One region of the Novosphingobium sp. NPDC080210 genome, then DNA from elsewhere that is predicted to be linked to it. Evidence: riboswitches for the same ligand, from Rfam matches in the RefSeq annotation. Region 1 holds a riboswitch; the other holds the start of a gene.
What was found. Region 1 has a riboswitch for cobalamin ahead of cobW (cobalamin biosynthesis protein CobW). Riboswitches for the same ligand answer to the same signal wherever they lie in the genome.

Region 1 (9,768 bases):
GCCGCATTACAGCCTGGTCGTGGATCGCGGACCGTTTTCTGTCGAAGGGGACCGTGCCCTGATGCAGGAGCACGGCATCGATCTGGTGGTGAGCAAGAACGCGGGCGGCAAGGGCGCCGAAGCCAAGCTGATCGCGGCCCGGCAGCTTGGCCTGCCGGTCCTGATGATCGACCGGCCCGCGATGCCCGCACGGCTTGAGGTCCACCGGCCGGAAGATGTGTTGGCCTGGCTGGATCACGGCAGCGTTCCGGGGGCGGAGCGCGGGGTGTAAAGCAGAGGGCCGTTTTGCCGTTCGATGATCCGGGTCCGGCTTGATCCGACAATCACCATCGTGCGCATATCGGCCATCTCCGGTTCGGCCTTGTCCAGCGGGACGATGCGCAGCTCTTCCTCCGGGGTGGAAACGGCCCGGGCGAACAGCACGGGGCGAGCGTCACCACAGGCTTCCTTCAGCACGGCCAGCGCGCGGGCAAAGCCTTCGGGGCGGGATTTCGAACGCGGATTGTAGAAGGCCATCGCGAAATCCGCTTCGGCCGCCAGCCGCAAGCGCTTTTCGATCAAGGGCCACGGCTTCAGATTGTCGGACAGGTTGATCGCGCAGAAATCATGGCCAAGCGGAGCACCGGCCCGCGCGCTGGCCGCCAGCATGGCGGTAATGCCCGGCAAGACCCGGATGTCGAGATCACGCCATGCGGGATTTCCTGCCTCCAGCGCTTCGAAGACGGCGGCGGCCATGGCAAAGACGCCTGGATCGCCGGAAGAGACGACCACGACCTTGTGGCCCCTGGCGGCCAGATCCAGCGCCAGCGTCGCCCGGTCCAGCTCCACCCGATTGTCCGAAGGGTGCAGCACCAGCCCTTCACGCGGGGCAATGCGCGCGACATAGGGTATATAGCCGATGACATCGCTCGCCTCGGCCAGCGCGGCGCTGACTTCTGGGGTAATGAGCGCCTCATTGCCCGGTCCAAGCCCGGCAATGGCCAGCCAGCCTGTCGCGTTCATGGCCGCCGTCCCTGTCCGTGGATCAGGAGGATCGAGAAATAGGGCGTAACGCTCTCGGCCTCGGTCAGCGGGGTGACCTTCTGGTTCGGCATGGCGGCATGTTCGACCAGCCATGCGGCCTCTTCGCGCCCGGCGGCGGCCACGGCGCGGCGCAGCTTGGGCAAGTTGCGCCCGATCTTCATCACCACCAGCGCATCGGTATCGCGGATGCGGCGCACCAGTTCCTCTTCGGGCAGGGTGGCCATGGCAACGGTCAGCACGTCATCGCCCCAAGTGATGGGCATGCCGGTTGCGTTCCATGCGCCCGCCATGCCGGTGATGCCGGGTACGACATGCACCGGTACGACGCCTGAAAGGCGTGAGTGAAGATGCATGAAGGAGCCGTAAAAGAAGGGATCGCCCTCGCACAGGACAATAACATCCTCGCCGCTGCGGGCAAGGGCGGCCAGTTTTTCGGTGCATTGCGCATAGAAGGCGGAAAGGCAGGCGTTGTAGCGTGGATCGGAGACCGGAATCTCGGTCGTTACCGGGTATTCCATGGGAAACTCGATCGCATCGGCCCGCAACATACCTTCCGCGATGCGGCGGGCTTGGCCGGGGCGACCGGCCTTACGGAAATAGGCGATATGGCGCGTGGTGCGCACCAGCCGGTCAGCGCGCACGCTGAGCAGGTCGGGCGCGCCGGGGCCAAGCCCGACGCCGTGGATCGTCCCGGTTATCACAGGCCCGCTCATTCCGGGCGGCTCGCCAGCGCGTTGACGGCCGCCACGGTAATGGCGCTGCCGCCAAGGCGGCCCGAAACGATGCAGCAAGGCGCCGCCTGCGCCGCCCAAAGGGCCTGCTTGGATTCAACGGCTCCTACAAATCCCACCGGGCATCCGATGATGGCGGCCGGGCGGGGGCAATCGGGGTCTTCCAACATGTTGAGCAGGTGGAACAGCGCCGTCGGCGCATTGCCGATGGCCACCACCGAGCCTGCAAGATGGGGCCGCCACAATTCCAAGGCGGCGGCAGAGCGGGTGTTGCTCATGGCCTTCGCCATTTCGGGGACCTTGGGATCGTGCAAGGTGCACAGCACCGCGTTGTCCGCCGGCAGGCGCGCGCGGGTGATCCCTTCGGATACCATGCGCGCATCGCACAGGATGGGCGCACCTGCGGCCAGCGCGGCCCGCGCCGTTGCGGCAAAGGCAGGCGAGAAACGGATATGCGGGGCCAGATCGACCATGCCGGCGGCATGGATCATGCGAACCGCGACGGGCTCCTCTTCGGCGGAAAACCGCGCAAGATCCGCTTCGGCGCGGATCATGGCGAAGGATTGGCGGTAAATCGCCGCACCATCGGTTTCATAGAGGTGGGGCATCAGGCGACTCCAAAATGAGCAAGAACGGCGCCGGGTTCGAGACCGGCCAGATCGGCAGGGGCGCCGGGGTGAGCATGGCGTGAAAGATCGAACCGACCGGCGCGGCCCGTCAGGGTGACATCGGCGGCTTGCGAAGCGGCGCATCCCTTGGCGCAGCCCGAAACATGCAGGCGCCCGGTTATGGCAGGGGCGAGACGCTGCGCCAGATCGCGGGTGGCAACGCTTGCTTGCGGGCAGAACGGCGCGCCGGGGCAGGCTTCGGCGCGCAGCAGCGGATCGACAGGATCGCAAATGAGGCCGGGCAGGGCAGAGGGCGGCGCGCCATCCATCACCAGCACGCGCCACGGCGTGATTCTCAGGCTTTCGGCTCCGCAGGCGCACACCGCAGCCGAAAGCAGCCGTGCCTCGATCTGCCCGAACGCAACGCCATAAGCCATGCCACGCGGCACCGGGCCGGGCGCAATGGGGGCAGAGGCCGCCGCCGGGGGCGTCGATCCGCAGGCCCAATCGGGCAAATCCGCGCCATGGCGGGCCATGCGGCCGGCTGCCGCGCCGCCGCTTTCCATGAACCAATGGGCAAGGGCGACAAGCCTGTCCGCCTCCTCGCCAAGTGCCACGCCGATGCCGCTGGCATGGCCCGCTGCGCGCAGGATCAATCCGTTGTCCGCGCACCGCTCGATCCGGAAATCGCCAGCCTCTCCCAGCAGGCATGGAGCCTTGCCGGCATCGATCACGAAACCGATCTTGCCCGGCAGTTCGGGCAGGCGATCAAGGCGGGCGAAAAGGTCTATCGCGATGCGGTGCGTGTCATCGCCTTCGGCCCAATCCGGCGCCATCAGCACATTGCGCCTTTTTTCAAGCGTCGCGTTGCTGTCCACCAGCCCGTGCTCAACCAGTTCGCTGACAAGGCTGGACCAGCCCTGTTCGGTCACGCCGCGGATCTGGAAATTGGCGCGGCGCGATACGTCGATGATCCCATTGCCATACGTTTCGGCAAGATCGCACAGCGCCAGAACCTGCTGGCGACCGAGATGCGCAAGGCGGGGCTTGATGCGGACCAGCAGCCCGTCGCCCGTGGCCATCGGACGCCATGCATCGGGGCACCAGCCCTTGACGAGGAACGCGCTCATAAGCCGTTCTCCGGGCTGTGCGCGGCTTCGGGCGCAAGAGGCAGGCTGGCGAGGATCGAATTGCGTCGCGTTTGCCAAAGGCCGGCGGCTAAGAGCGCGGCAAAGCGCGCTTCCATCGCGGCGAGCGCGGCGGGATTTTCGCGTTCCAGAAAGGCGCGGACGTCGCTCTGGCCCAGTGTTGCGTCGTGATAGAGATCGAACAATTGCGGCGGAACGCTGCCTGAAAGATGCGCGAAGGCGCCAAGATGATCGAGGGTTGCCGCCAGTTCTGCCCCCCCGCGAAATCCATGGCGCATCATGCCGGCAATCCAGCCCGGATGCGCGGCGCGGGCGCGGACCACGCGGGCGATCTCTTCGGTCAGCGGGCGGGCCACAGGATTTTGGGGATTGCGGCTGTCGAGGTGATACAGCGCGGCCTTGCCCCCGGTGACGGCTTGCGCTGCGGCAAAACCGGCCTCGTGCGCGGCATAATCGGCGGCCAGCAACAGATCGGTTTCAGCCAGATCCTGAAGATGGACAAAGGCATCGGCGCTCGCCACCCGCTGGCGCAAGCCGTCCGGGTCAGCCCGCCCGCCTGTTCCCTGTTCGCCTGCCCCGTCAAAGGCATGATCGGATGCGGCCAGCCATGCCTCGCCGCCTGCGAGCCGGCTCTCTTTGTCATAGACATCGGCGGCCGCGCCCAACCCCAAGCCATAGCGGCCCGGTTGCGGGCCATAAACGCGCGGTCCGGCGTCTTGCCCGGCAAACGGGTTCCATTCCGCAGGCTCGTCCCTGTCGCATAGGGCGCGCACGGCTTGCCCGAAAAGGACGGGCAGGGTGGGGAAGGCGTCGCGGAACAGGCCGGAGACGCGCAGGGTCACGTCGATACGCGGTCGGTCCAGCAGGGCGATGGGCAGGATTTCGACCCCAGTCACCCGATCGGACGCCATGTCCCATACCGGTTTTGAGCCCAGCAGATGCAAGGCCATGGCAAATTCTTCGCCCGCCGTGCGCATCGTGGCCGAACCCCAAAGGTCCACCATCAAGCCGCGCGGGTAATCGCCATGGTCCTGCAAATGGCGCCGGATCAGCTCTTCGGCCAGCACCACGCCTTGCGCATGGGCCGAACGGGAGGGCACCGCGCGCGGATCGATCGTGAAGAGATTGCGGCCGGTCGGCAGGACATCTGTGCGTCCGCGATAGGGGGAACCGGACGGGCCGGGCGGAACGCGCCGCCCGTCAAGCGCGGCGAGCAGGCCACGGCGCTCAGCCTCTCCATGCTCGCCCCGGCCGAAGACGTGCAGGCCATCGCCGAACTGGCTTTCCTTTACATCGCACACGAACCGGTCGATCCGGGTGATCGCCTCAACCAAGGTGGTGGCTGCATCAAGGCCCAGTTCCGCTTCAAGGCCCATCGCTTGCGCTTCCTCGCGGATTTCGGCCTGCAAGCGGTCCCGGCGGGCCGGATCAAGACCGCCCGCGTTGGAAAATTCGTCTAGCAGTGCCTCGATCCGGGCAAGGCCGGCCCCCTCGGCGGATGGCGAGAGGGGCGGCGGGGCATGGCCGATGGTCACAGCGCCAATCCGGCGCTTGGCTTGCGCGGCTTCGCCGGGGTCGTTGACGATAAAGGGATAAATGATCGGAAGGCCCGCGCTCAGCGCCTCCGGCCAGCAGGCGTCAGACAAGGCCACAGCCTTGCCCGGCAGCCATTCCAGCGTGCCATGTGCGCCCACATGGATCAGGGCATCGATGCCCTGCGCCTGCAACCATAGATAAAACGCAACGTAAGCGTGACGCGGGCAGCGGGAGAGATCGTGATAGTCGCCATCCCGCATGGCCGCTTCGCCGCGTTCGGGCTGAAGCGCCACAAGCGCACGGCCGATGGCAAGGGCGGCAAAGTGGAACGCCCCGTCCGCCACTGCGGGATCCTGCTCCGGCTCGCCCCAATTTTCGGCCAGCGCATCGCGCAAGGCAGCAGGCAGGCCTCGTAACGCTTCCCGATAGGCGGCAACCGGCCATTGCAGATGATCGTGTTGAAGGGCGGCGGCCAGATCAGGAACCGTGCCGGTGGCATGGCCTTCCTGGGCCAGATCGGCAAGGATCGCGTCTGCCGAAGCCAGCGCATCCAGCCCTACCGCATGGGCCAGCTGATGGGCCTTCCCGGGATAGGTGGAAAGGATGAGGGCCACACGCCGTTGTTCTGGCGGTGTGTGGCCCAGCGCAATCCACCCAGCCACCCGTGCGACAATGGCCCTGATCCGGTCGGCGTCGGCGCGGTGCGTGTTTCGGGCAAGGCCCAGCGCGGGATCGTACGCGGCAGCTTCCTTGAAGCTGGCGACGCCGGCAAAGACGCGGCCATCGATTTCGGGAAGCACCACGTGCATGGCAAGGTCTGCGGGCGACAATCCCCGTGACGCGGCGCACCACGCATCGCGCGATGCGGTGGCCAGCGCCAGCTGGAACACCGGCACGCCGGCTCCATCGAGCGGCGTCGCGCCCTGTTCGTCACGGGCCGAGAAGGCAGTGGCGTTGATGATCGCGGCGGGCGCGAGGTCTCTTACCCAGCCATCCACCCTGGCGCGCGCCTGAGGTTCCTTCAACGAGGTGACGAACAGCGACAGGCTGTCGAAGCCTTGCGCTTCCAGCGCGGCGTGCAGCGCGATGAACGGGGCCAGATCGTGCGCGGCAAGATAGGACCGGTAGAAGACGATCAGCACCAGAGGCCTTGCCTTGTCGCGTGCCATTGCCAGCGGATCGCATACGCCTCTGTCCGGGTGCCAGCACCCGGCCATGGGCAAGGGGGTGCTATCCTGTGCGGGGATGGTGGCAAGCCCGGCTGCCTGTGCGAGAATGGCCAGCGCCGAACGGGCCGCTTCCATCCCGCCGGAATCGCAAAGCCGGCCAAGCCTGCGCCGGACAGGGTCCGGCACCGTCGATACGGCATCCAGCCTTTCGTCCGGGCGGCCATCGCCGGGCAGAACGGCAAGGGCGATGCCGCGCCTGCGGGCCAGCGCCTCCACCTGCTGCAGCCCGTAGCTCCAGTACGGCGTGCCGCCGATCAGGCGGATGAGAATGGCCCTGGCGCCTTCCAGCGTGCGTTCGACATAGGTGTCGACAGACAAGGGGTGCATCAGGGCCGCGAGATTGGCCAGCCGCAGCGAAGGGAAATCCGGATTGGCCTTCGTGGCATCATGCCATGCCGCCGCGAACGCGCCAAGGTCGCTGTCCGAAAAGGACAGGACGACAAGATCCGCAGGCTCCTGCCCCAGATCCTGCGGGATGGCGGTTTCTTCCATCCCGTGCGTTTCGCGGAAGATGACGTGCATCGTCCGGTTCAGCCTGCAAGCACAGCCCGGATGACCCCGTCATCCACATGCTCGCGCTCGGCGATGGCGACCAGCGTGGTCTGGCGCGGCTCGTCGCTTCGCCAGGGCCGGTCGTATTGGTGTCGTACCCGTCCGCCGACCGCCTGGACCAGCAAGCGCATCGGCTTTCCGGCAACAGCGGCATAGCCCTTGACCCGCAGGATCTGGTGATCGCGGGCCAGCGTTTCGATTCTGCCCACCAGTTCGGCGGGATCGGCGATTTCGCCCAGCGTCACGACGGTGCTGTCGAAATCGTCGTGCTCATGCTCGTCCTCGTCATCATGGTGGGACGGACGCGCATGGATATCGTCCTCCGCCGCGGCGCCAAGGCCAAGGATCACGCGCGGATCGATCGCGCCTTCTGCAATTTCGATCACCGGGACGGGACGGGGGGCCTCGGCGGCAATCACCGCGCGGGCGGCGGCCACCCCTTCGGGGCCGGCAAGGTCGGTCTTGGTCAGCAGGACCATGTCGGCACAGGCCAGCTGGTCCTCGAACACTTCGGACAAGGGCGTTTCGTGATCGATGCCGGGATCGGCGGCGCGCTGGGCATCCAGCGCGGCGACATCGGGCGCAAATCGCCCGGCGGCCACCGCTTCCGCATCGGCCAGCGCCAGCACGCCATCGACCGTGATCCGGCTGCGGATGGCGGGCCAGTCAAAAGCCTTGAGCAGCGGCTTGGGCAGGGCAAGGCCCGATGTTTCGATCAGGATATGATCGGGGCGCGGATCAAGCGTCAGCAGCTTTTCGACCGTGGGAATGAAATCGTCCGCCACGGTGCAGCAGATGCAGCCATTGGCCAGTTCGACGATGTTTTCCGCCGGGCAATCTGGAATGGCGCAGGACTGGAGAATGTCGCCATCGATGCCCAGAGTGCCGAATTCATTGACCACCACGGCCAGCCTGCGCCCTGCCGTGTTGCGGATCAGATGGCTGATGAGCGTCGTCTTTCCGGCGCCCAGAAAGCCGGTCACGATGGTAACGGGAACCTTGGACAGGTCGGTCATGCACTTCTTCCCGCGCGCCGGGGCGACACAGGGCGGGGCTTGCCGGAAAGGTCCGGTCGGCGCGTGATGACGGGCGGGCGCAGCAAACGCCCGAAACCACGCGACCGTGCAGCCCCAGCCACACAGCTTCGCCGCTCAGACGGAAGAGTTACCGTGCCAAGACCAATCCCTGGGCCTGGGCAAGAGCGACCGGTACGCCGGCAGGTCTCCTGGCTCGCGGGTCAAAGCTTGATGCAAGGCCTTCCCAGATTTCGCATGTCCTGCGTATCCAGTGGCTGCCCCTTTGTCGGGGGCGTTCGCATCGCGCTATCCGCTTACAGTTGCAGGGACAGCCGCGGATTTGGGAGACAAGCTCCCGCACCGCATTCCCGATTAAGTCCGTTTCCGGACACCGGCGTGATCATTGAAGACGGGCAGGCCCTATCTTCGGCAGCGGCCTTAGATCGGAATGGCAGCCGAGCCAATCCCTTTCCATCAGCCCGCGGGCGTGACCTCGATTTCATCGAGCCGCTGCCAGCGATAGATCGCGAGGCTAGCGACCCAGCACACGATGAACAGGGCGATGATGCCGAAGCCGAGATTGTTGAAATTGTCCCCCAGTTCAGCGGCCACGCTCCACGGCCAGCCCGTCAGGCCCAGCTTGTCGCCAATCAGGGCCAGGGTCTCGATCCCGCCGATGATGATCGCCACCAGCGCCGAAATCAGGGTGATGGTGATGTTGTAATAGAGTTTGCGGATCGGCTTCACGAAAGCCCATTCGTAAGCCCCGAGCATGATGACGCCGTCTGCCGTATCGACAAGGGCCATGCCTGCTGCAAACAGGGCTGGGAGGACCAGGATCGTGCCGATCGAAAGCCCGTTGGCGGCCTGGCTGGCGGACATGCCCAGAATGGCCACTTCGGTTGCCGTATCGAAGCCCAGCCCGAACAGAAACCCCAGCGGAGCCATGTGCCAGCTCTTGCCGACCAGCCGGAACATCGGCCCGAACAGCCGCGACAGCGGGCCGCGCGATCCCGACAGCAGGTTCAAGTCGTCTTCCACATAACGCCCGCCCGCGCGCACATGGACGAAAGTTTTCCAGACCGAACGCAGAACGACAAGGTTCATGCCCGCGATGGTGAACAGGAACAGGGCGGAAACCGTGGTGGCGATCATGCCGCCCACGTCCTTGAACGCATCGAATTTGGACAGGGCGTTGGTCGTCAGCGCGATGGCAATGGAGGCGATGGCGATGATCCCGGAATGGCCGATTGCAAACCAGAAGCCGACGCCGATGGGGCGCTGGCCCTCCTGCATAAGCTTGCGGGTCACATTGTCTATGGCCGCGATATGATCGGCATCGACCGCGTGGCGAAGCCCAAGGCCCCAGGCGAGCACGGCGGTGCCCAGCATCAGGGGTTGTGCGTGGAACAGGCTGAACGCCCAGATCCAGACGGCGATGTTCGCCGCGATCAGGGCCGTGAAGAGCAGGCCGATCCGACGGCGCAGCGACAAGGATGAAATGCGTGCGAGAAGAGGCATGATTTTCTCTGTAACGAAAGGGACGGCAGGAGAGCGGGGGCGACAAATCCGGTGTCGCGCGGTGCGGGCGGCTTGCGGCTAGAAGGTCACCTTGGCCCCTATTCGCGTGGTGCGGGGTTCCACCACGCGGCTCAGCCGTCCTTCGACAGGGCCGGCCAGGTCGTGGGCCGGGATGTAGGATTCGTAGAAATAGGCGATGTCCTTGTCCCGGCTGTCGAAGAGGTTGAGCACTTCTGCGTAGATCTCGATCCGCTGGCCTTTCCATGCGGCCCTGCCATTGGCGATCGTGCTGCCCCGGTCCCTGACGCTGTTGTCCTCGACCAGGGGCGATGGCCCGAGATGGCGCAGCCGAAGGCTGGTCGACCAGGGCCCGCTAACCAGCGATGCGCCCGCAGAAGCCGCGC
Region 2 (9,768 bases), on a different contig from region 1:
TTGCCAGACCAGCGCCGGAATCGCTGCGCCGCCGGTGGAGCGGTTCGCGGCAAGCGCTGCCTCGATCCGCCGGACCAGCCGCTCGCCGCGCTCGGGATGGCCGGCCAGGGCGGCGAGTTGACGGACCTGCGCCTCGCTCTCGGCCACGGTTGCCGCCATGCCGAATGGCTCGAACCGCAAGCCCAGCCGCGCCATGGCCTGGACCGAGGCGAGCGGCGTGAACGTACTGCCCACCACCAGGTCGGGCCGCAGTGCCAGCACTTCCTCGACTGAGCCGGAAACGGCCTTGAACCGCCGCGCCGTGGCCAGGTCCATCGAACTGGCTTCGGCATCATGGCTATAGCTGGAAATGGCCAGGATCTGCTGCGGATCGGCCACTTCGGCCAGGATCGCGTCGGTGCAAGGGTTCAGGCTGACCACGGTGGGCCGCTGGGTCGGCGGCCCCGCTTCGCGCGCCGGAGCGACAGTGCAGGCTGCCACGGCCAGCAGCAGGAGCGGGGCCAGCCGTCTTACCACTTCACGCGAACCCCGGCATAGGCCGCGCGGCCATAGGTGCCATAGCCGGCCACGGTTTCGTACTGCGCATCGGTCAGGTTCTCGACCCGCCCGTATAGCTCCAGCTTGTCGCCGATGGGCAAGGATGCCCGCAGGGTGACAAGGGCATAGCCGTCCAGCGGAACCAGGTTGGCCTGATCGTCAAAGCTGTCCCCGATCAGCAGCGCGGTCGCGCCAAGGTTCAGGCCCAGCGGCGTGGCCCAGTCGACCGAAAAGCTGCCGCTGTGCTGCGGGCGCAATTGCAGCCGCTTGCCAGTGAAGCTGCCAGAGCGGTTGAACGCATCGGTCAGGGTGTAATTGGCCTCTACCCGCAGCCGGTCGGTCGGCTCGATCCGCATTGCGAATTCCAGCCCTTCGGCATCGACTCGCCCGATATTTTCGGAACGGCCTGCGCTGAAGGAGTAGACGATCAGGTCCGTGGAGCGGCGGTTGAACCAGGTCAGCCCCAGCCGCACCCGGTTGTCCAGCAGGGACTGTTCAATCCCCAGGTCGACATTGCGGGCCGTTTCGGGCTTCAGTTCGGTATTGCCATAGGGCGGCTGGCCCTCGGTCAGGGTCGGGGCCCGGAAGCCCTCGGCATAGGTCGCACGCAGGACGGTCGCCCCGCCGTTCAGCGACCAGGCCAGGTTGCCGCCAAACGTGGTATGCCCGCCATAGGTGCTGTAATCGTCATGCCGCACCCCGCCGGACAGGGTCACGCCCTGAACCGGGCGCAGGCTGAGCTGGACATAGCCGCCGGTCACGTCCGTATCCTGCAATTGCGCCGGATCGCCCTCATAGGAGGTGCTCGAAGCCGTGCTTTCGTGCTCCAGCCCGAAACCCAGCGTGGCCAAGGCGGCCAGGTCATAGGAACTGCGGTATTCGAACCGGTCGATCGTACCGCTTACGACGTAATTGTTATAGCTATAGACCACCGGATCGGTGCCCCGGCGGCGAATGTCGGTGCGGGTGTAGGCTAGGCGGTTCTGCCACTTGCCCTGGGCCAGGGCGAAGTTCAGCCCCGCATAGCCCGCGAACTGGCGGTTGTTGGCGACAGCCAGCGATTCCGCCCCGCCGCTGTAGGCGGAATCGAAATCGACCCGGCTGTCATTGTAATAGCCGCGCAGGTCAATCGAGACGTCCGGCACCAGCTCGGCCTTGATCCGGCCATTGAGCGCCCAGGTGCGGCTGCCGTCCTTTTCGGTGCCTCCGGCCAGGGCGGAAATCCCGTCGGTCCGGTAGAAGGTCCCGCCCAGGCTGGCCTGCACGGGTCCGCTGCCGCCCGACAGGTTGGCGCGGCCCAGGACCGTATCGGCAAAGCCATATTCCAGCGCGCCGCGCGCTTCCAGGTCGCTGGTCGGAAGGGCGGTTTCGATATTGACCACGCCGCCCATGGCCTGGCTGCCCCAGACCACCGAGTTCGGCCCGCGCAGCACTTCGATCCGCTGCGCATTGCCCGCCAGCAGGCTGCCAAAGTCGACCGCCGCATTGGGGCTGGAAGGATCGTTGATCCGCACCCCGTCGATCAGGACCAGGGTCTGCGAACTGTTGCCGCCGCGCAGGAACAGGCTGGTCTGCCCGCCGACCGGACCGCGCTGGGCAATGCTGGCCCCGGGCAGGGTCCGCAGAGCGTCGGTCAGGTTGACCGCCTGCTGCCGCTCAAGGTCTGCCGCCGTCACGATGGTGATCGCCTGGCCGGTCGTGTCGCGCGGCTGGGCAAAGCCGGTGGCAACCACCACGATTTCTGCCGTGTCGCCCGCCTCAGGCTGGGCCTCTGCCTCTTGCGCACAGGCGGGGGCAGCCAGCGATGCAGCACTGGCCAGACACAGATATTTCAAGCTTTTCATTACAATAACTCCACCAATGAACGAACGCCGTTCATGGCGGAGCACCCGCGCCAGATGGCCCAGGTCAACGCTGCATCCCGGTACACCCCGCCCGGCTGCGGAACGACCATCATGGGCAGGTCTCCTGGCTCCCGGATCGATGCTTTGCGTCCGCCTTCCCGGTGCCTTGTTGCCAAGGACGCCAGTGGCATGTGGGACGCATCGCTCCCCAGTCACAGTTGCGGGGGCAGCGGGGGATTTGAACCCCCTTCCCTCTTAGGCCCGGTTTCCCGGGCAACCCGTGATGTGAGGCGACCCTTAAGCCGATAGATGTCGCTGCGCAACGACCTGGATCAAATTACCGGGCCGCCGGGTATGGTAAACGCCTGGCAACCATGGACCCATACGAAGGCTTAGGCGGCGGTTGCTAAAAGGCCTGCCCAAGTCCCCCCGCTTAGAGAATTGCCGCGATGTCCTTCCGCTTTGCCGCCGCCCGCTCCGCCACCACGCCCTTGGTCCGGGGGCGCAGTCTCCTTGCCCGCATGACGGTGGCGAACGACACGGCGGAAGGCGAATTCCACGCCGCCACGCTGCGCGCCGCGCTGGAGCATTTCGCCCGCATGGGCCTCAGCGCCGCAACCGACGCGCGCCACCGCGCCCGCGCCGCGCATTACCGGGGCGACCGTCAGGCCGCGCTCCATTGGCAAGAAATCTGCCGCGCGCTCGATCACCGCATGGGCGCGGCCCTGGCGCTGAACCTGGCGCGGCGCGGCTAGGCGGGTAAGCGCAGTCCAGAGTACGGACCTCGTGCTTGAAGCCAGCAGGACGGAACCCCGCGAGGGCCTGCACCTCAACCCAACAGACAGATAAGGCGGGAAACCTACGCTACGGCAACTGCGCCTTAAGAGCTTCTTGCAATTGCGAACTATTATCACAAAATAGTTGGTCGTACGACCTTTTATCGCCTTGCAATCGCCAGATGGGGGGCCTAGGGCGAGTCCCATTAGCCGGACGCCTGCACCCTGCGGGATGGGATAGGTCGTTCGTGTGCCAGCCGCGATCCCGCAATCAGGGAAGGACGAATTCGCACTATGGCTCGCAAGAAGATTGCGCTCATCGGCGCCGGCATGATCGGCGGCACCCTTGCACACCTCGCTGCCAAGAAGGAACTGGGCGACATCGTCCTGTTCGACATTGCCGAAGGCATGCCCCAGGGCAAGGCGCTGGACCTGGCGCAGTGCGGCCCGATCGAAGGCTTTGACGCCAATATCAAGGGCACCAACGATTACGCCGACATCGCCGGCGCCGACGTGGTGATCGTCACCGCCGGCGTGCCGCGCAAGCCGGGCATGAGCCGCGACGACCTGCTGGGCATCAACCTGGGCGTGATGAAGTCGGTCGGCGAAGGCCTGAAGAAGTATGCGCCCGACGCTTTCGTGATCTGCATCACCAACCCGCTCGACGCGATGGTCTGGGCGCTGCGCGAATTCTCCGGCCTGCCCCACAACAAGGTGGTCGGCATGGCCGGCGTGCTGGACTCGGCCCGCTTCGCCACTTTCCTCGCCTGGGAATTCGGCGTTTCGGTGAAGGACGTGAACGCCTTCGTGCTGGGCGGCCACGGCGACACCATGGTTCCGGTCCTCGAATACTCGACCGTCAGCGGCATTCCCGTCACGGACCTGGTCAAGATGGGCAAGTCGAGCAAGGAACGCCTGGACGAAATCGTGGCCCGCACCCGTTCGGGCGGCGGCGAGATCGTCGGCCTGCTCAAGACCGGTTCGGCCTATTACGCCCCGGCTACCAGCGCCATCGCCATGGCCGAAGCCTATCTGGGCGACCAGAAGCGCATCCTGCCCTGCGCGGTCCATGTTGACGGCAAGTACGGCCTCGACGGCCTCTATGTCGGCGTGCCGGTGGTGATCGGCGCGAACGGCGCGGAAGAAGTCATCGAAATCAACCTCGACGCCGAAGCCAAGCAGAACTTCCAGGTCTCGGTTGACGCGGTCAAGGAACTGCTGGTCGCCTGCAAGGGCATCGAGCCGAGCCTGGCCTGAACCCATTCCCCGGGAGATTTGATATGTCGATCCTGATCAACAAGAACACCAAGGTCATCACGCAAGGGATGACCGGTGCCACCGGCACCTTCCACACCCAGCAGGCGCTGGACTATGGCACCCAGATGGTGGCCGGCGTCACCCCGGGCAAGGGCGGCACCGACCACATCGGCCTGCCCCAGTTCGACACCGTTGCCGAAGCCAAGGCCGCCACTGGCGCGACTGCTTCGTGCATCTACGTTCCGCCTCCGGGTGCGGCTGACGCCATCCTGGAAGCCATCGACGCCCAGATCGAACTGATCGTCTGCATCACCGAAGGCATTCCGGTGCTCGACATGGTTCGCGTCAAGCGCGCCCTGCAAGGCAGCAAGAGCCGCCTGATCGGCCCGAACTGCCCCGGCGTCCTAACCCCGAACGAGTGCAAGATCGGCATCATGCCGGGTTCGATCTTCAAGAAGGGCAGCGTCGGCGTCGTGTCGCGTTCGGGCACCCTGACCTATGAAGCCGTGTTCCAGACCACCAACATCGGCCTGGGTCAGACCACGGCTGTCGGCATCGGCGGCGACCCGGTCAACGGCACCAATTTCATCGACGTGCTGGAACTGTTCCTGGCCGACGATGAAACCAAGTCGATCATCATGATCGGTGAAATCGGCGGCAGCGCCGAAGAAGAAGCCGCCCAGTTCCTCAAGGACGAAGCCAAGCGCGGTCGCAAGAAGCCGATGGTTGGCTTCATCGCCGGCCGCACGGCGCCTCCGGGCCGCCGCATGGGCCACGCCGGGGCAATCGTCTCGGGCGGCCAGGGCGGTGCGGAAGACAAGATCGCGGCAATGGAAGAAGCCGGGATCCGCGTCAGTCCCTCGCCCAGCCTGCTGGGTGAAACCTTGGCCGAAGTGCTCAAGGAACGCGTCTGAGTACAATCCCCTGCCCCCGGCTTCGGCTGGGGGCAACCCTGATGCGGGCAATCGCGCTTTCCTCCCCGGGAGCGCTCAGCCCCCGAAGAATGTGTAGCGAAAGGGCTGCCTGAAATGGGCAACGAGAGCCACGATTTCCTCCCCGACGATCCGCAACCCGGCCCCAGCTGGGCACGGCCCGACTGGCGCACGGCCAGCGACGACCTGACCCAGGCGCTTGACCCGACCCAGATGCAGGTCGCGATCAAGAAGGCCGCGGCCAAGGCCGGCGCGCCGATGGATGCCCGCGCGGTGGAGGAAGCGGCAGCGGATTCGATCCGCGCCATGATGCTGGTGCGCACTTACCGCGTGCGCGGCCACCTGGGCGCCAATCTCGACCCGCTGGGCATCTCGCACCAGAACCTGCCGGCCGACCTGGACCCGGCTTATCACGGCTTTTCGGGCGCGGCGCTGGACCGCAAGGTCTATCTGGGCGGCACCCTGGGCCTGGAATGGGCCACGATCCGCGAACTGGTCGACGTGCTGAAACGCAATTACTGCGGCAAGGTCGGCTACGAATACATGCACATCAACGATGTGGAAGAACGCCGCTTCATCCAGGAACGGATCGAAGGCGGCGACAAGTCGATCGACTTTACCCCCAATGGCAAGAAGGCGATCCTTCAGGCCGTGATCCGGGGCGAGCAGTACGAAAAGTTCCTCGGCAAGAAGTACGTCGGCACCAAGCGCTTTGGCCTGGACGGCGGCGAATCGATGATTCCAGCACTGGAAGCCGTGATCAAGTACGGCGGCCAGCGCGGCGTGCGCGAAATCGTTTACGGCATGGCCCACCGCGGCCGCTTGAACGTGCTCGCCAACGTGATGGCCAAGCCCTACCGCGTGATCTTCCACGAATTTTCGGGCGGCACGGCCAATCCGGAAGACGTGGGCGGTTCGGGCGACGTGAAGTACCACCTGGGCACCAGCACCGACCGTGAATTCGACGGGATCAAGGTGCACATGAGCCTGGTGCCGAACCCGTCGCACCTGGAAACGGTCGATCCGATCGTGCTGGGCAAGACCCGCGCCAACCAGGCGTTCCGTGACGATCTGGGCGAAGGCAAGCACAAGCAGGTCCTGCCGGTCCTGATCCACGGCGACGCGGCCTTTGCCGGCCAGGGCATCGTGTGGGAATGCTTCGGCTTTTCCGGGGTGCGCGGCTACAACACCGGCGGCTGCATCCACTTCATCATCAACAACCAGATCGGCTTTACCACCAGCCCGCAGTTCAGCCGCGGATCACCCTATCCGTCCGACGTGGCCAAGGGCGTCCAGGCGCCGATCCTGCACGTCAACGGCGACGATCCGGAAGCGGTGACCTTCGCGTGCAAGCTGGCGATCGACTATCGCCAGACCTTTGGCCGCGACATCGTGGTAGACATGTGGTGCTATCGCCGCTTCGGCCACAACGAAGGCGACGAGCCGGGCTTTACCCAGCCGCTGATGTACCAGAAAATCCGCCAGCATCCGGGCGTGTCGAAGCTCTATGCCGACCGCCTGGCCAAGGAAGGTGTGATCGACACCAGCTATGCCGGTGAAGTGGAAACGCACTTCGTCGCCACGCTGGAACAGGAATTCGAAGCGGCGAAAAGCTACAAGGCCAACCAGGCGGACTGGTTCGCCGGACGCTGGACCGGCCTGCACGCTCCGGCCGATCCGGAAACCGCGCGCCGCAATATCCCCACCGGGATCGAGCAAAAGCTGTTCGACAGCCTGGGCCGCACCCTGACCACGGTTCCGGATTCGATCCAGATCCACAAGACCCTGGCCCGCGTGCTGGATGCCAAGCGCGAGATGTTCGCCAGCGGGGCCGGGTTCGACTGGGCGACCGGCGAGGCCCTCGCCTATGGTTCACTCCTGTCCGAAGGCTTCAACGTGCGCCTGTCGGGTCAGGATTCGGGCCGCGGCACCTTCAGCCAGCGCCACGCCGTGTGGGTCGACCAGACCGACGAGCACAAGTACATTCCGCTCACGACCGTGCCCCACGGCAAGTTCGAAGTGCACGACAGCCCGCTCAGCGAATATGGCGTGCTTGGCTTCGAATACGGCTATGCCAGCGCCGATCCCAAGACGCTGGTGCTGTGGGAAGCGCAGTTCGGCGACTTCGCCAATGGCGCGCAGATCGTGATCGACCAATACATTGCCGCATCCGAAGCCAAGTGGCTGCGCGCCAATGGCCTGGTGATGCTGCTGCCGCACGGGTACGAAGGCCAGGGTCCGGAACACTCCTCCGCCCGGCTGGAGCGCTATCTCCAGCTTTGCGCGCAGGACAACATGCAGGTGTGCAACATCACCAGCCCGGCCAACTACTTCCACGTGTTGCGCCGACAAATGCACCGTCCGTTCCGCAAGCCGCTGATCATCATGACGCCCAAGTCGCTGCTGCGCCATCCCATGGCCAAGAGCGAGGCGAGCGAGTTCATCGGCGAAGCGCACTTCAAGCGCATCCTGTCGGACCGCAACGGCGCGGCGGACAAGGATACGCGCCGGGTCGTGCTGTGTTCGGGCAAGGTCGCCTATGACCTGATGGAGGCCCGCGACGCCGCCGAACTGAAGGACGTGCAGATCATCCGCCTGGAACAGCTCTATCCCTTCCCGGGTGAGCCACTGGCGCTGCGCTTCTCGAAGATGCCGAACCTGGAAGAGGTCGTCTGGTGCCAGGAAGAGCCGAAGAACAACGGTTCGTGGTTCTTCGTCGAGCCCTTGATCGAGGAAGCCCTGATCGCCGCCAAGTGCAAGGTCACCCGTCCGCGCTATGCCGGCCGCGTCGCCAGCGCTTCGCCCGCGACGGGCCTGGCCAGCCGCCATGTCAGCGAACAGGGCGCCCTGATCAGCCACGCCCTTGGCACTTCCGTTCGTGATGAAATCCGTCGCCGTAAAAAGGCTTGAGGAACAAGAATATGTCCACCGAAGTCAAAGTCCCCACGCTGGGCGAATCCGTTGCCGAAGCCACCATTGGCGAATGGCTGAAGAAGCCGGGTGAAGCCGTCGCGCTGGATGAACCGATCGCCAGCCTGGAAACCGACAAGGTCGCGGTCGAGGTTCCCTCGCCGGTTGCTGGCGTGATGGGTCAGTACATCGCCCAGGTCGGCGATAACGTCGCGGTTGGCGCGGTCATCGCCACGATCGAGGACGGCGTTGCCGCAGCCGGCGCACAGCCGGTTGCCGAACGGACCGAAGCGCCGGTCGCTCCCGCATCGAACTCGGCCCCGCCGCAGAACGTCAGCTCTGCCGCCGCCGATGCCGCCGCCGCGCTGTCACCCGCCGTGCGCCGCGCCGTGCTGGAACACGGGATCGACCCGGCCAGCATCAAGGGTTCGGGCAAGGATGGCCGCATCACCAAGGAAGACGTCCTGGCCGCTGCTGCTGCCAAGACTTCGGCCCCGGCTGCCACCACTGCCGCCCCCGCCGCTGCGGCTCCGGCCGAAACGGGCGAGCGCGGCGAGGAACGCGTCAAGATGACGCGCCTGCGCCAGACCATTGCCAAGCGCCTCAAGAGCGCGCAGGAAACGGCTGCCCTGCTCACCACCTTCAACGACTGCGACATGTCGGCGGTGATGGATGCGCGCAACCGCTACAAGGACGTGTTCGAAAAGAAGCACGGCGTGAAGCTCGGCTTCATGAGCTTCTTTGCCAAGGCAGCCTGCCTGGCGCTGAAGGAATTCCCCGGCGTCAACGCGCAGATCCAGGGCGATGAAATCGTCTACTTCCCCTATGTCGACCTGTCGGTGGCCGTGTCGGCTCCGAACGGCCTGGTCGTTCCGGTCGTCCGCAATGTCGACCAGATGGGCTTTGCCGACATCGAAAAGGCCATCGGCGACCTGGGCAAGCGCGCCAAGGACGGCGCCCTGACCATGGCCGACATGCAGGGCGGCACTTTCACCATCTCCAACGGCGGGATCTTCGGCGGCCTGATGTCGACCCCAATCATCAACCCGCCGCAGAGCGCGGTTCTGGGTCTGCACCGCATCGAAGACCGTCCGGTCGTGCGCGATGGCCAGATCGTGATCCGCCCGATGATGTATCTCGCCCTGTCTTATGACCACCGCCTGATCGACGGGCGCGAGGCCGTGACCGCGCTGAAGATCATCAAGGAAGCGATCGAGGATCCCACCCGTCTGCTGATCGATCTGTAAGTTGCTCTTGCACAGCATCCTTCGACAAGCTCAGGATGAGCGGGCTGCGGGATGCGAACCTTGAATACCAAGTCCGCTCAGGCTGAGCTTGTCGAAGCCTGTCGCAACGGAGGCCAATATGGCTGAATACGATTATGACGTGATCTTCATCGGCGCTGGTCCCGGCGGCTATGTCGGCGCGATCCGCGCGGCGCAGCTTGGCCTCAAGACCGCATGCGTCGAAGCGCGCGAAACGCTGGGCGGAACCTGCCTCAACGTCGGCTGC

Region 2: linked by a shared signal. The riboswitch ahead of ACQKOE_RS05200 (TonB-dependent receptor plug domain-containing protein) and the one ahead of cobW (cobalamin biosynthesis protein CobW) in region 1 are both predicted to bind cobalamin.

The regions. Positions count from the first base shown of each region.
Region 1 is NZ_JBNNWL010000006.1:21,493-31,260, forward strand. Features, by position in the region: gene ACQKOE_RS14380 (cobalt-precorrin-6A reductase) at 1-271, shown strand, start outside; gene cobJ (precorrin-3B C(17)-methyltransferase) at 235-1,002, opposite strand; gene cobI (precorrin-2 C(20)-methyltransferase) at 999-1,736, opposite strand; gene ACQKOE_RS14395 (precorrin-8X methylmutase) at 1,733-2,362, opposite strand; gene ACQKOE_RS14400 (cobalamin biosynthesis protein CobG) at 2,362-3,492, opposite strand; gene cobN (cobaltochelatase subunit CobN) at 3,489-6,797, opposite strand; gene cobW (cobalamin biosynthesis protein CobW) at 6,806-7,843, opposite strand; cobalamin riboswitch at 8,026-8,254, opposite strand; gene ACQKOE_RS14415 (HoxN/HupN/NixA family nickel/cobalt transporter) at 8,318-9,364, opposite strand; gene ACQKOE_RS14420 (TonB-dependent receptor) at 9,443-9,768, opposite strand, start outside.
Region 2 is NZ_JBNNWL010000001.1:1,076,127-1,085,894, forward strand. Features, by position in the region: gene ACQKOE_RS05195 (ABC transporter substrate-binding protein) at 1-516, opposite strand, end outside; gene ACQKOE_RS05200 (TonB-dependent receptor plug domain-containing protein) at 510-2,381, opposite strand; cobalamin riboswitch at 2,479-2,678, opposite strand; gene ACQKOE_RS05205 (hypothetical protein) at 2,831-3,136, shown strand; gene mdh (malate dehydrogenase) at 3,452-4,414, shown strand; gene sucD (succinate--CoA ligase subunit alpha) at 4,438-5,328, shown strand; gene ACQKOE_RS05220 (2-oxoglutarate dehydrogenase E1 component) at 5,443-8,256, shown strand; gene odhB (2-oxoglutarate dehydrogenase complex dihydrolipoyllysine-residue succinyltransferase) at 8,268-9,503, shown strand; gene lpdA (dihydrolipoyl dehydrogenase) at 9,622-9,768, shown strand, end outside.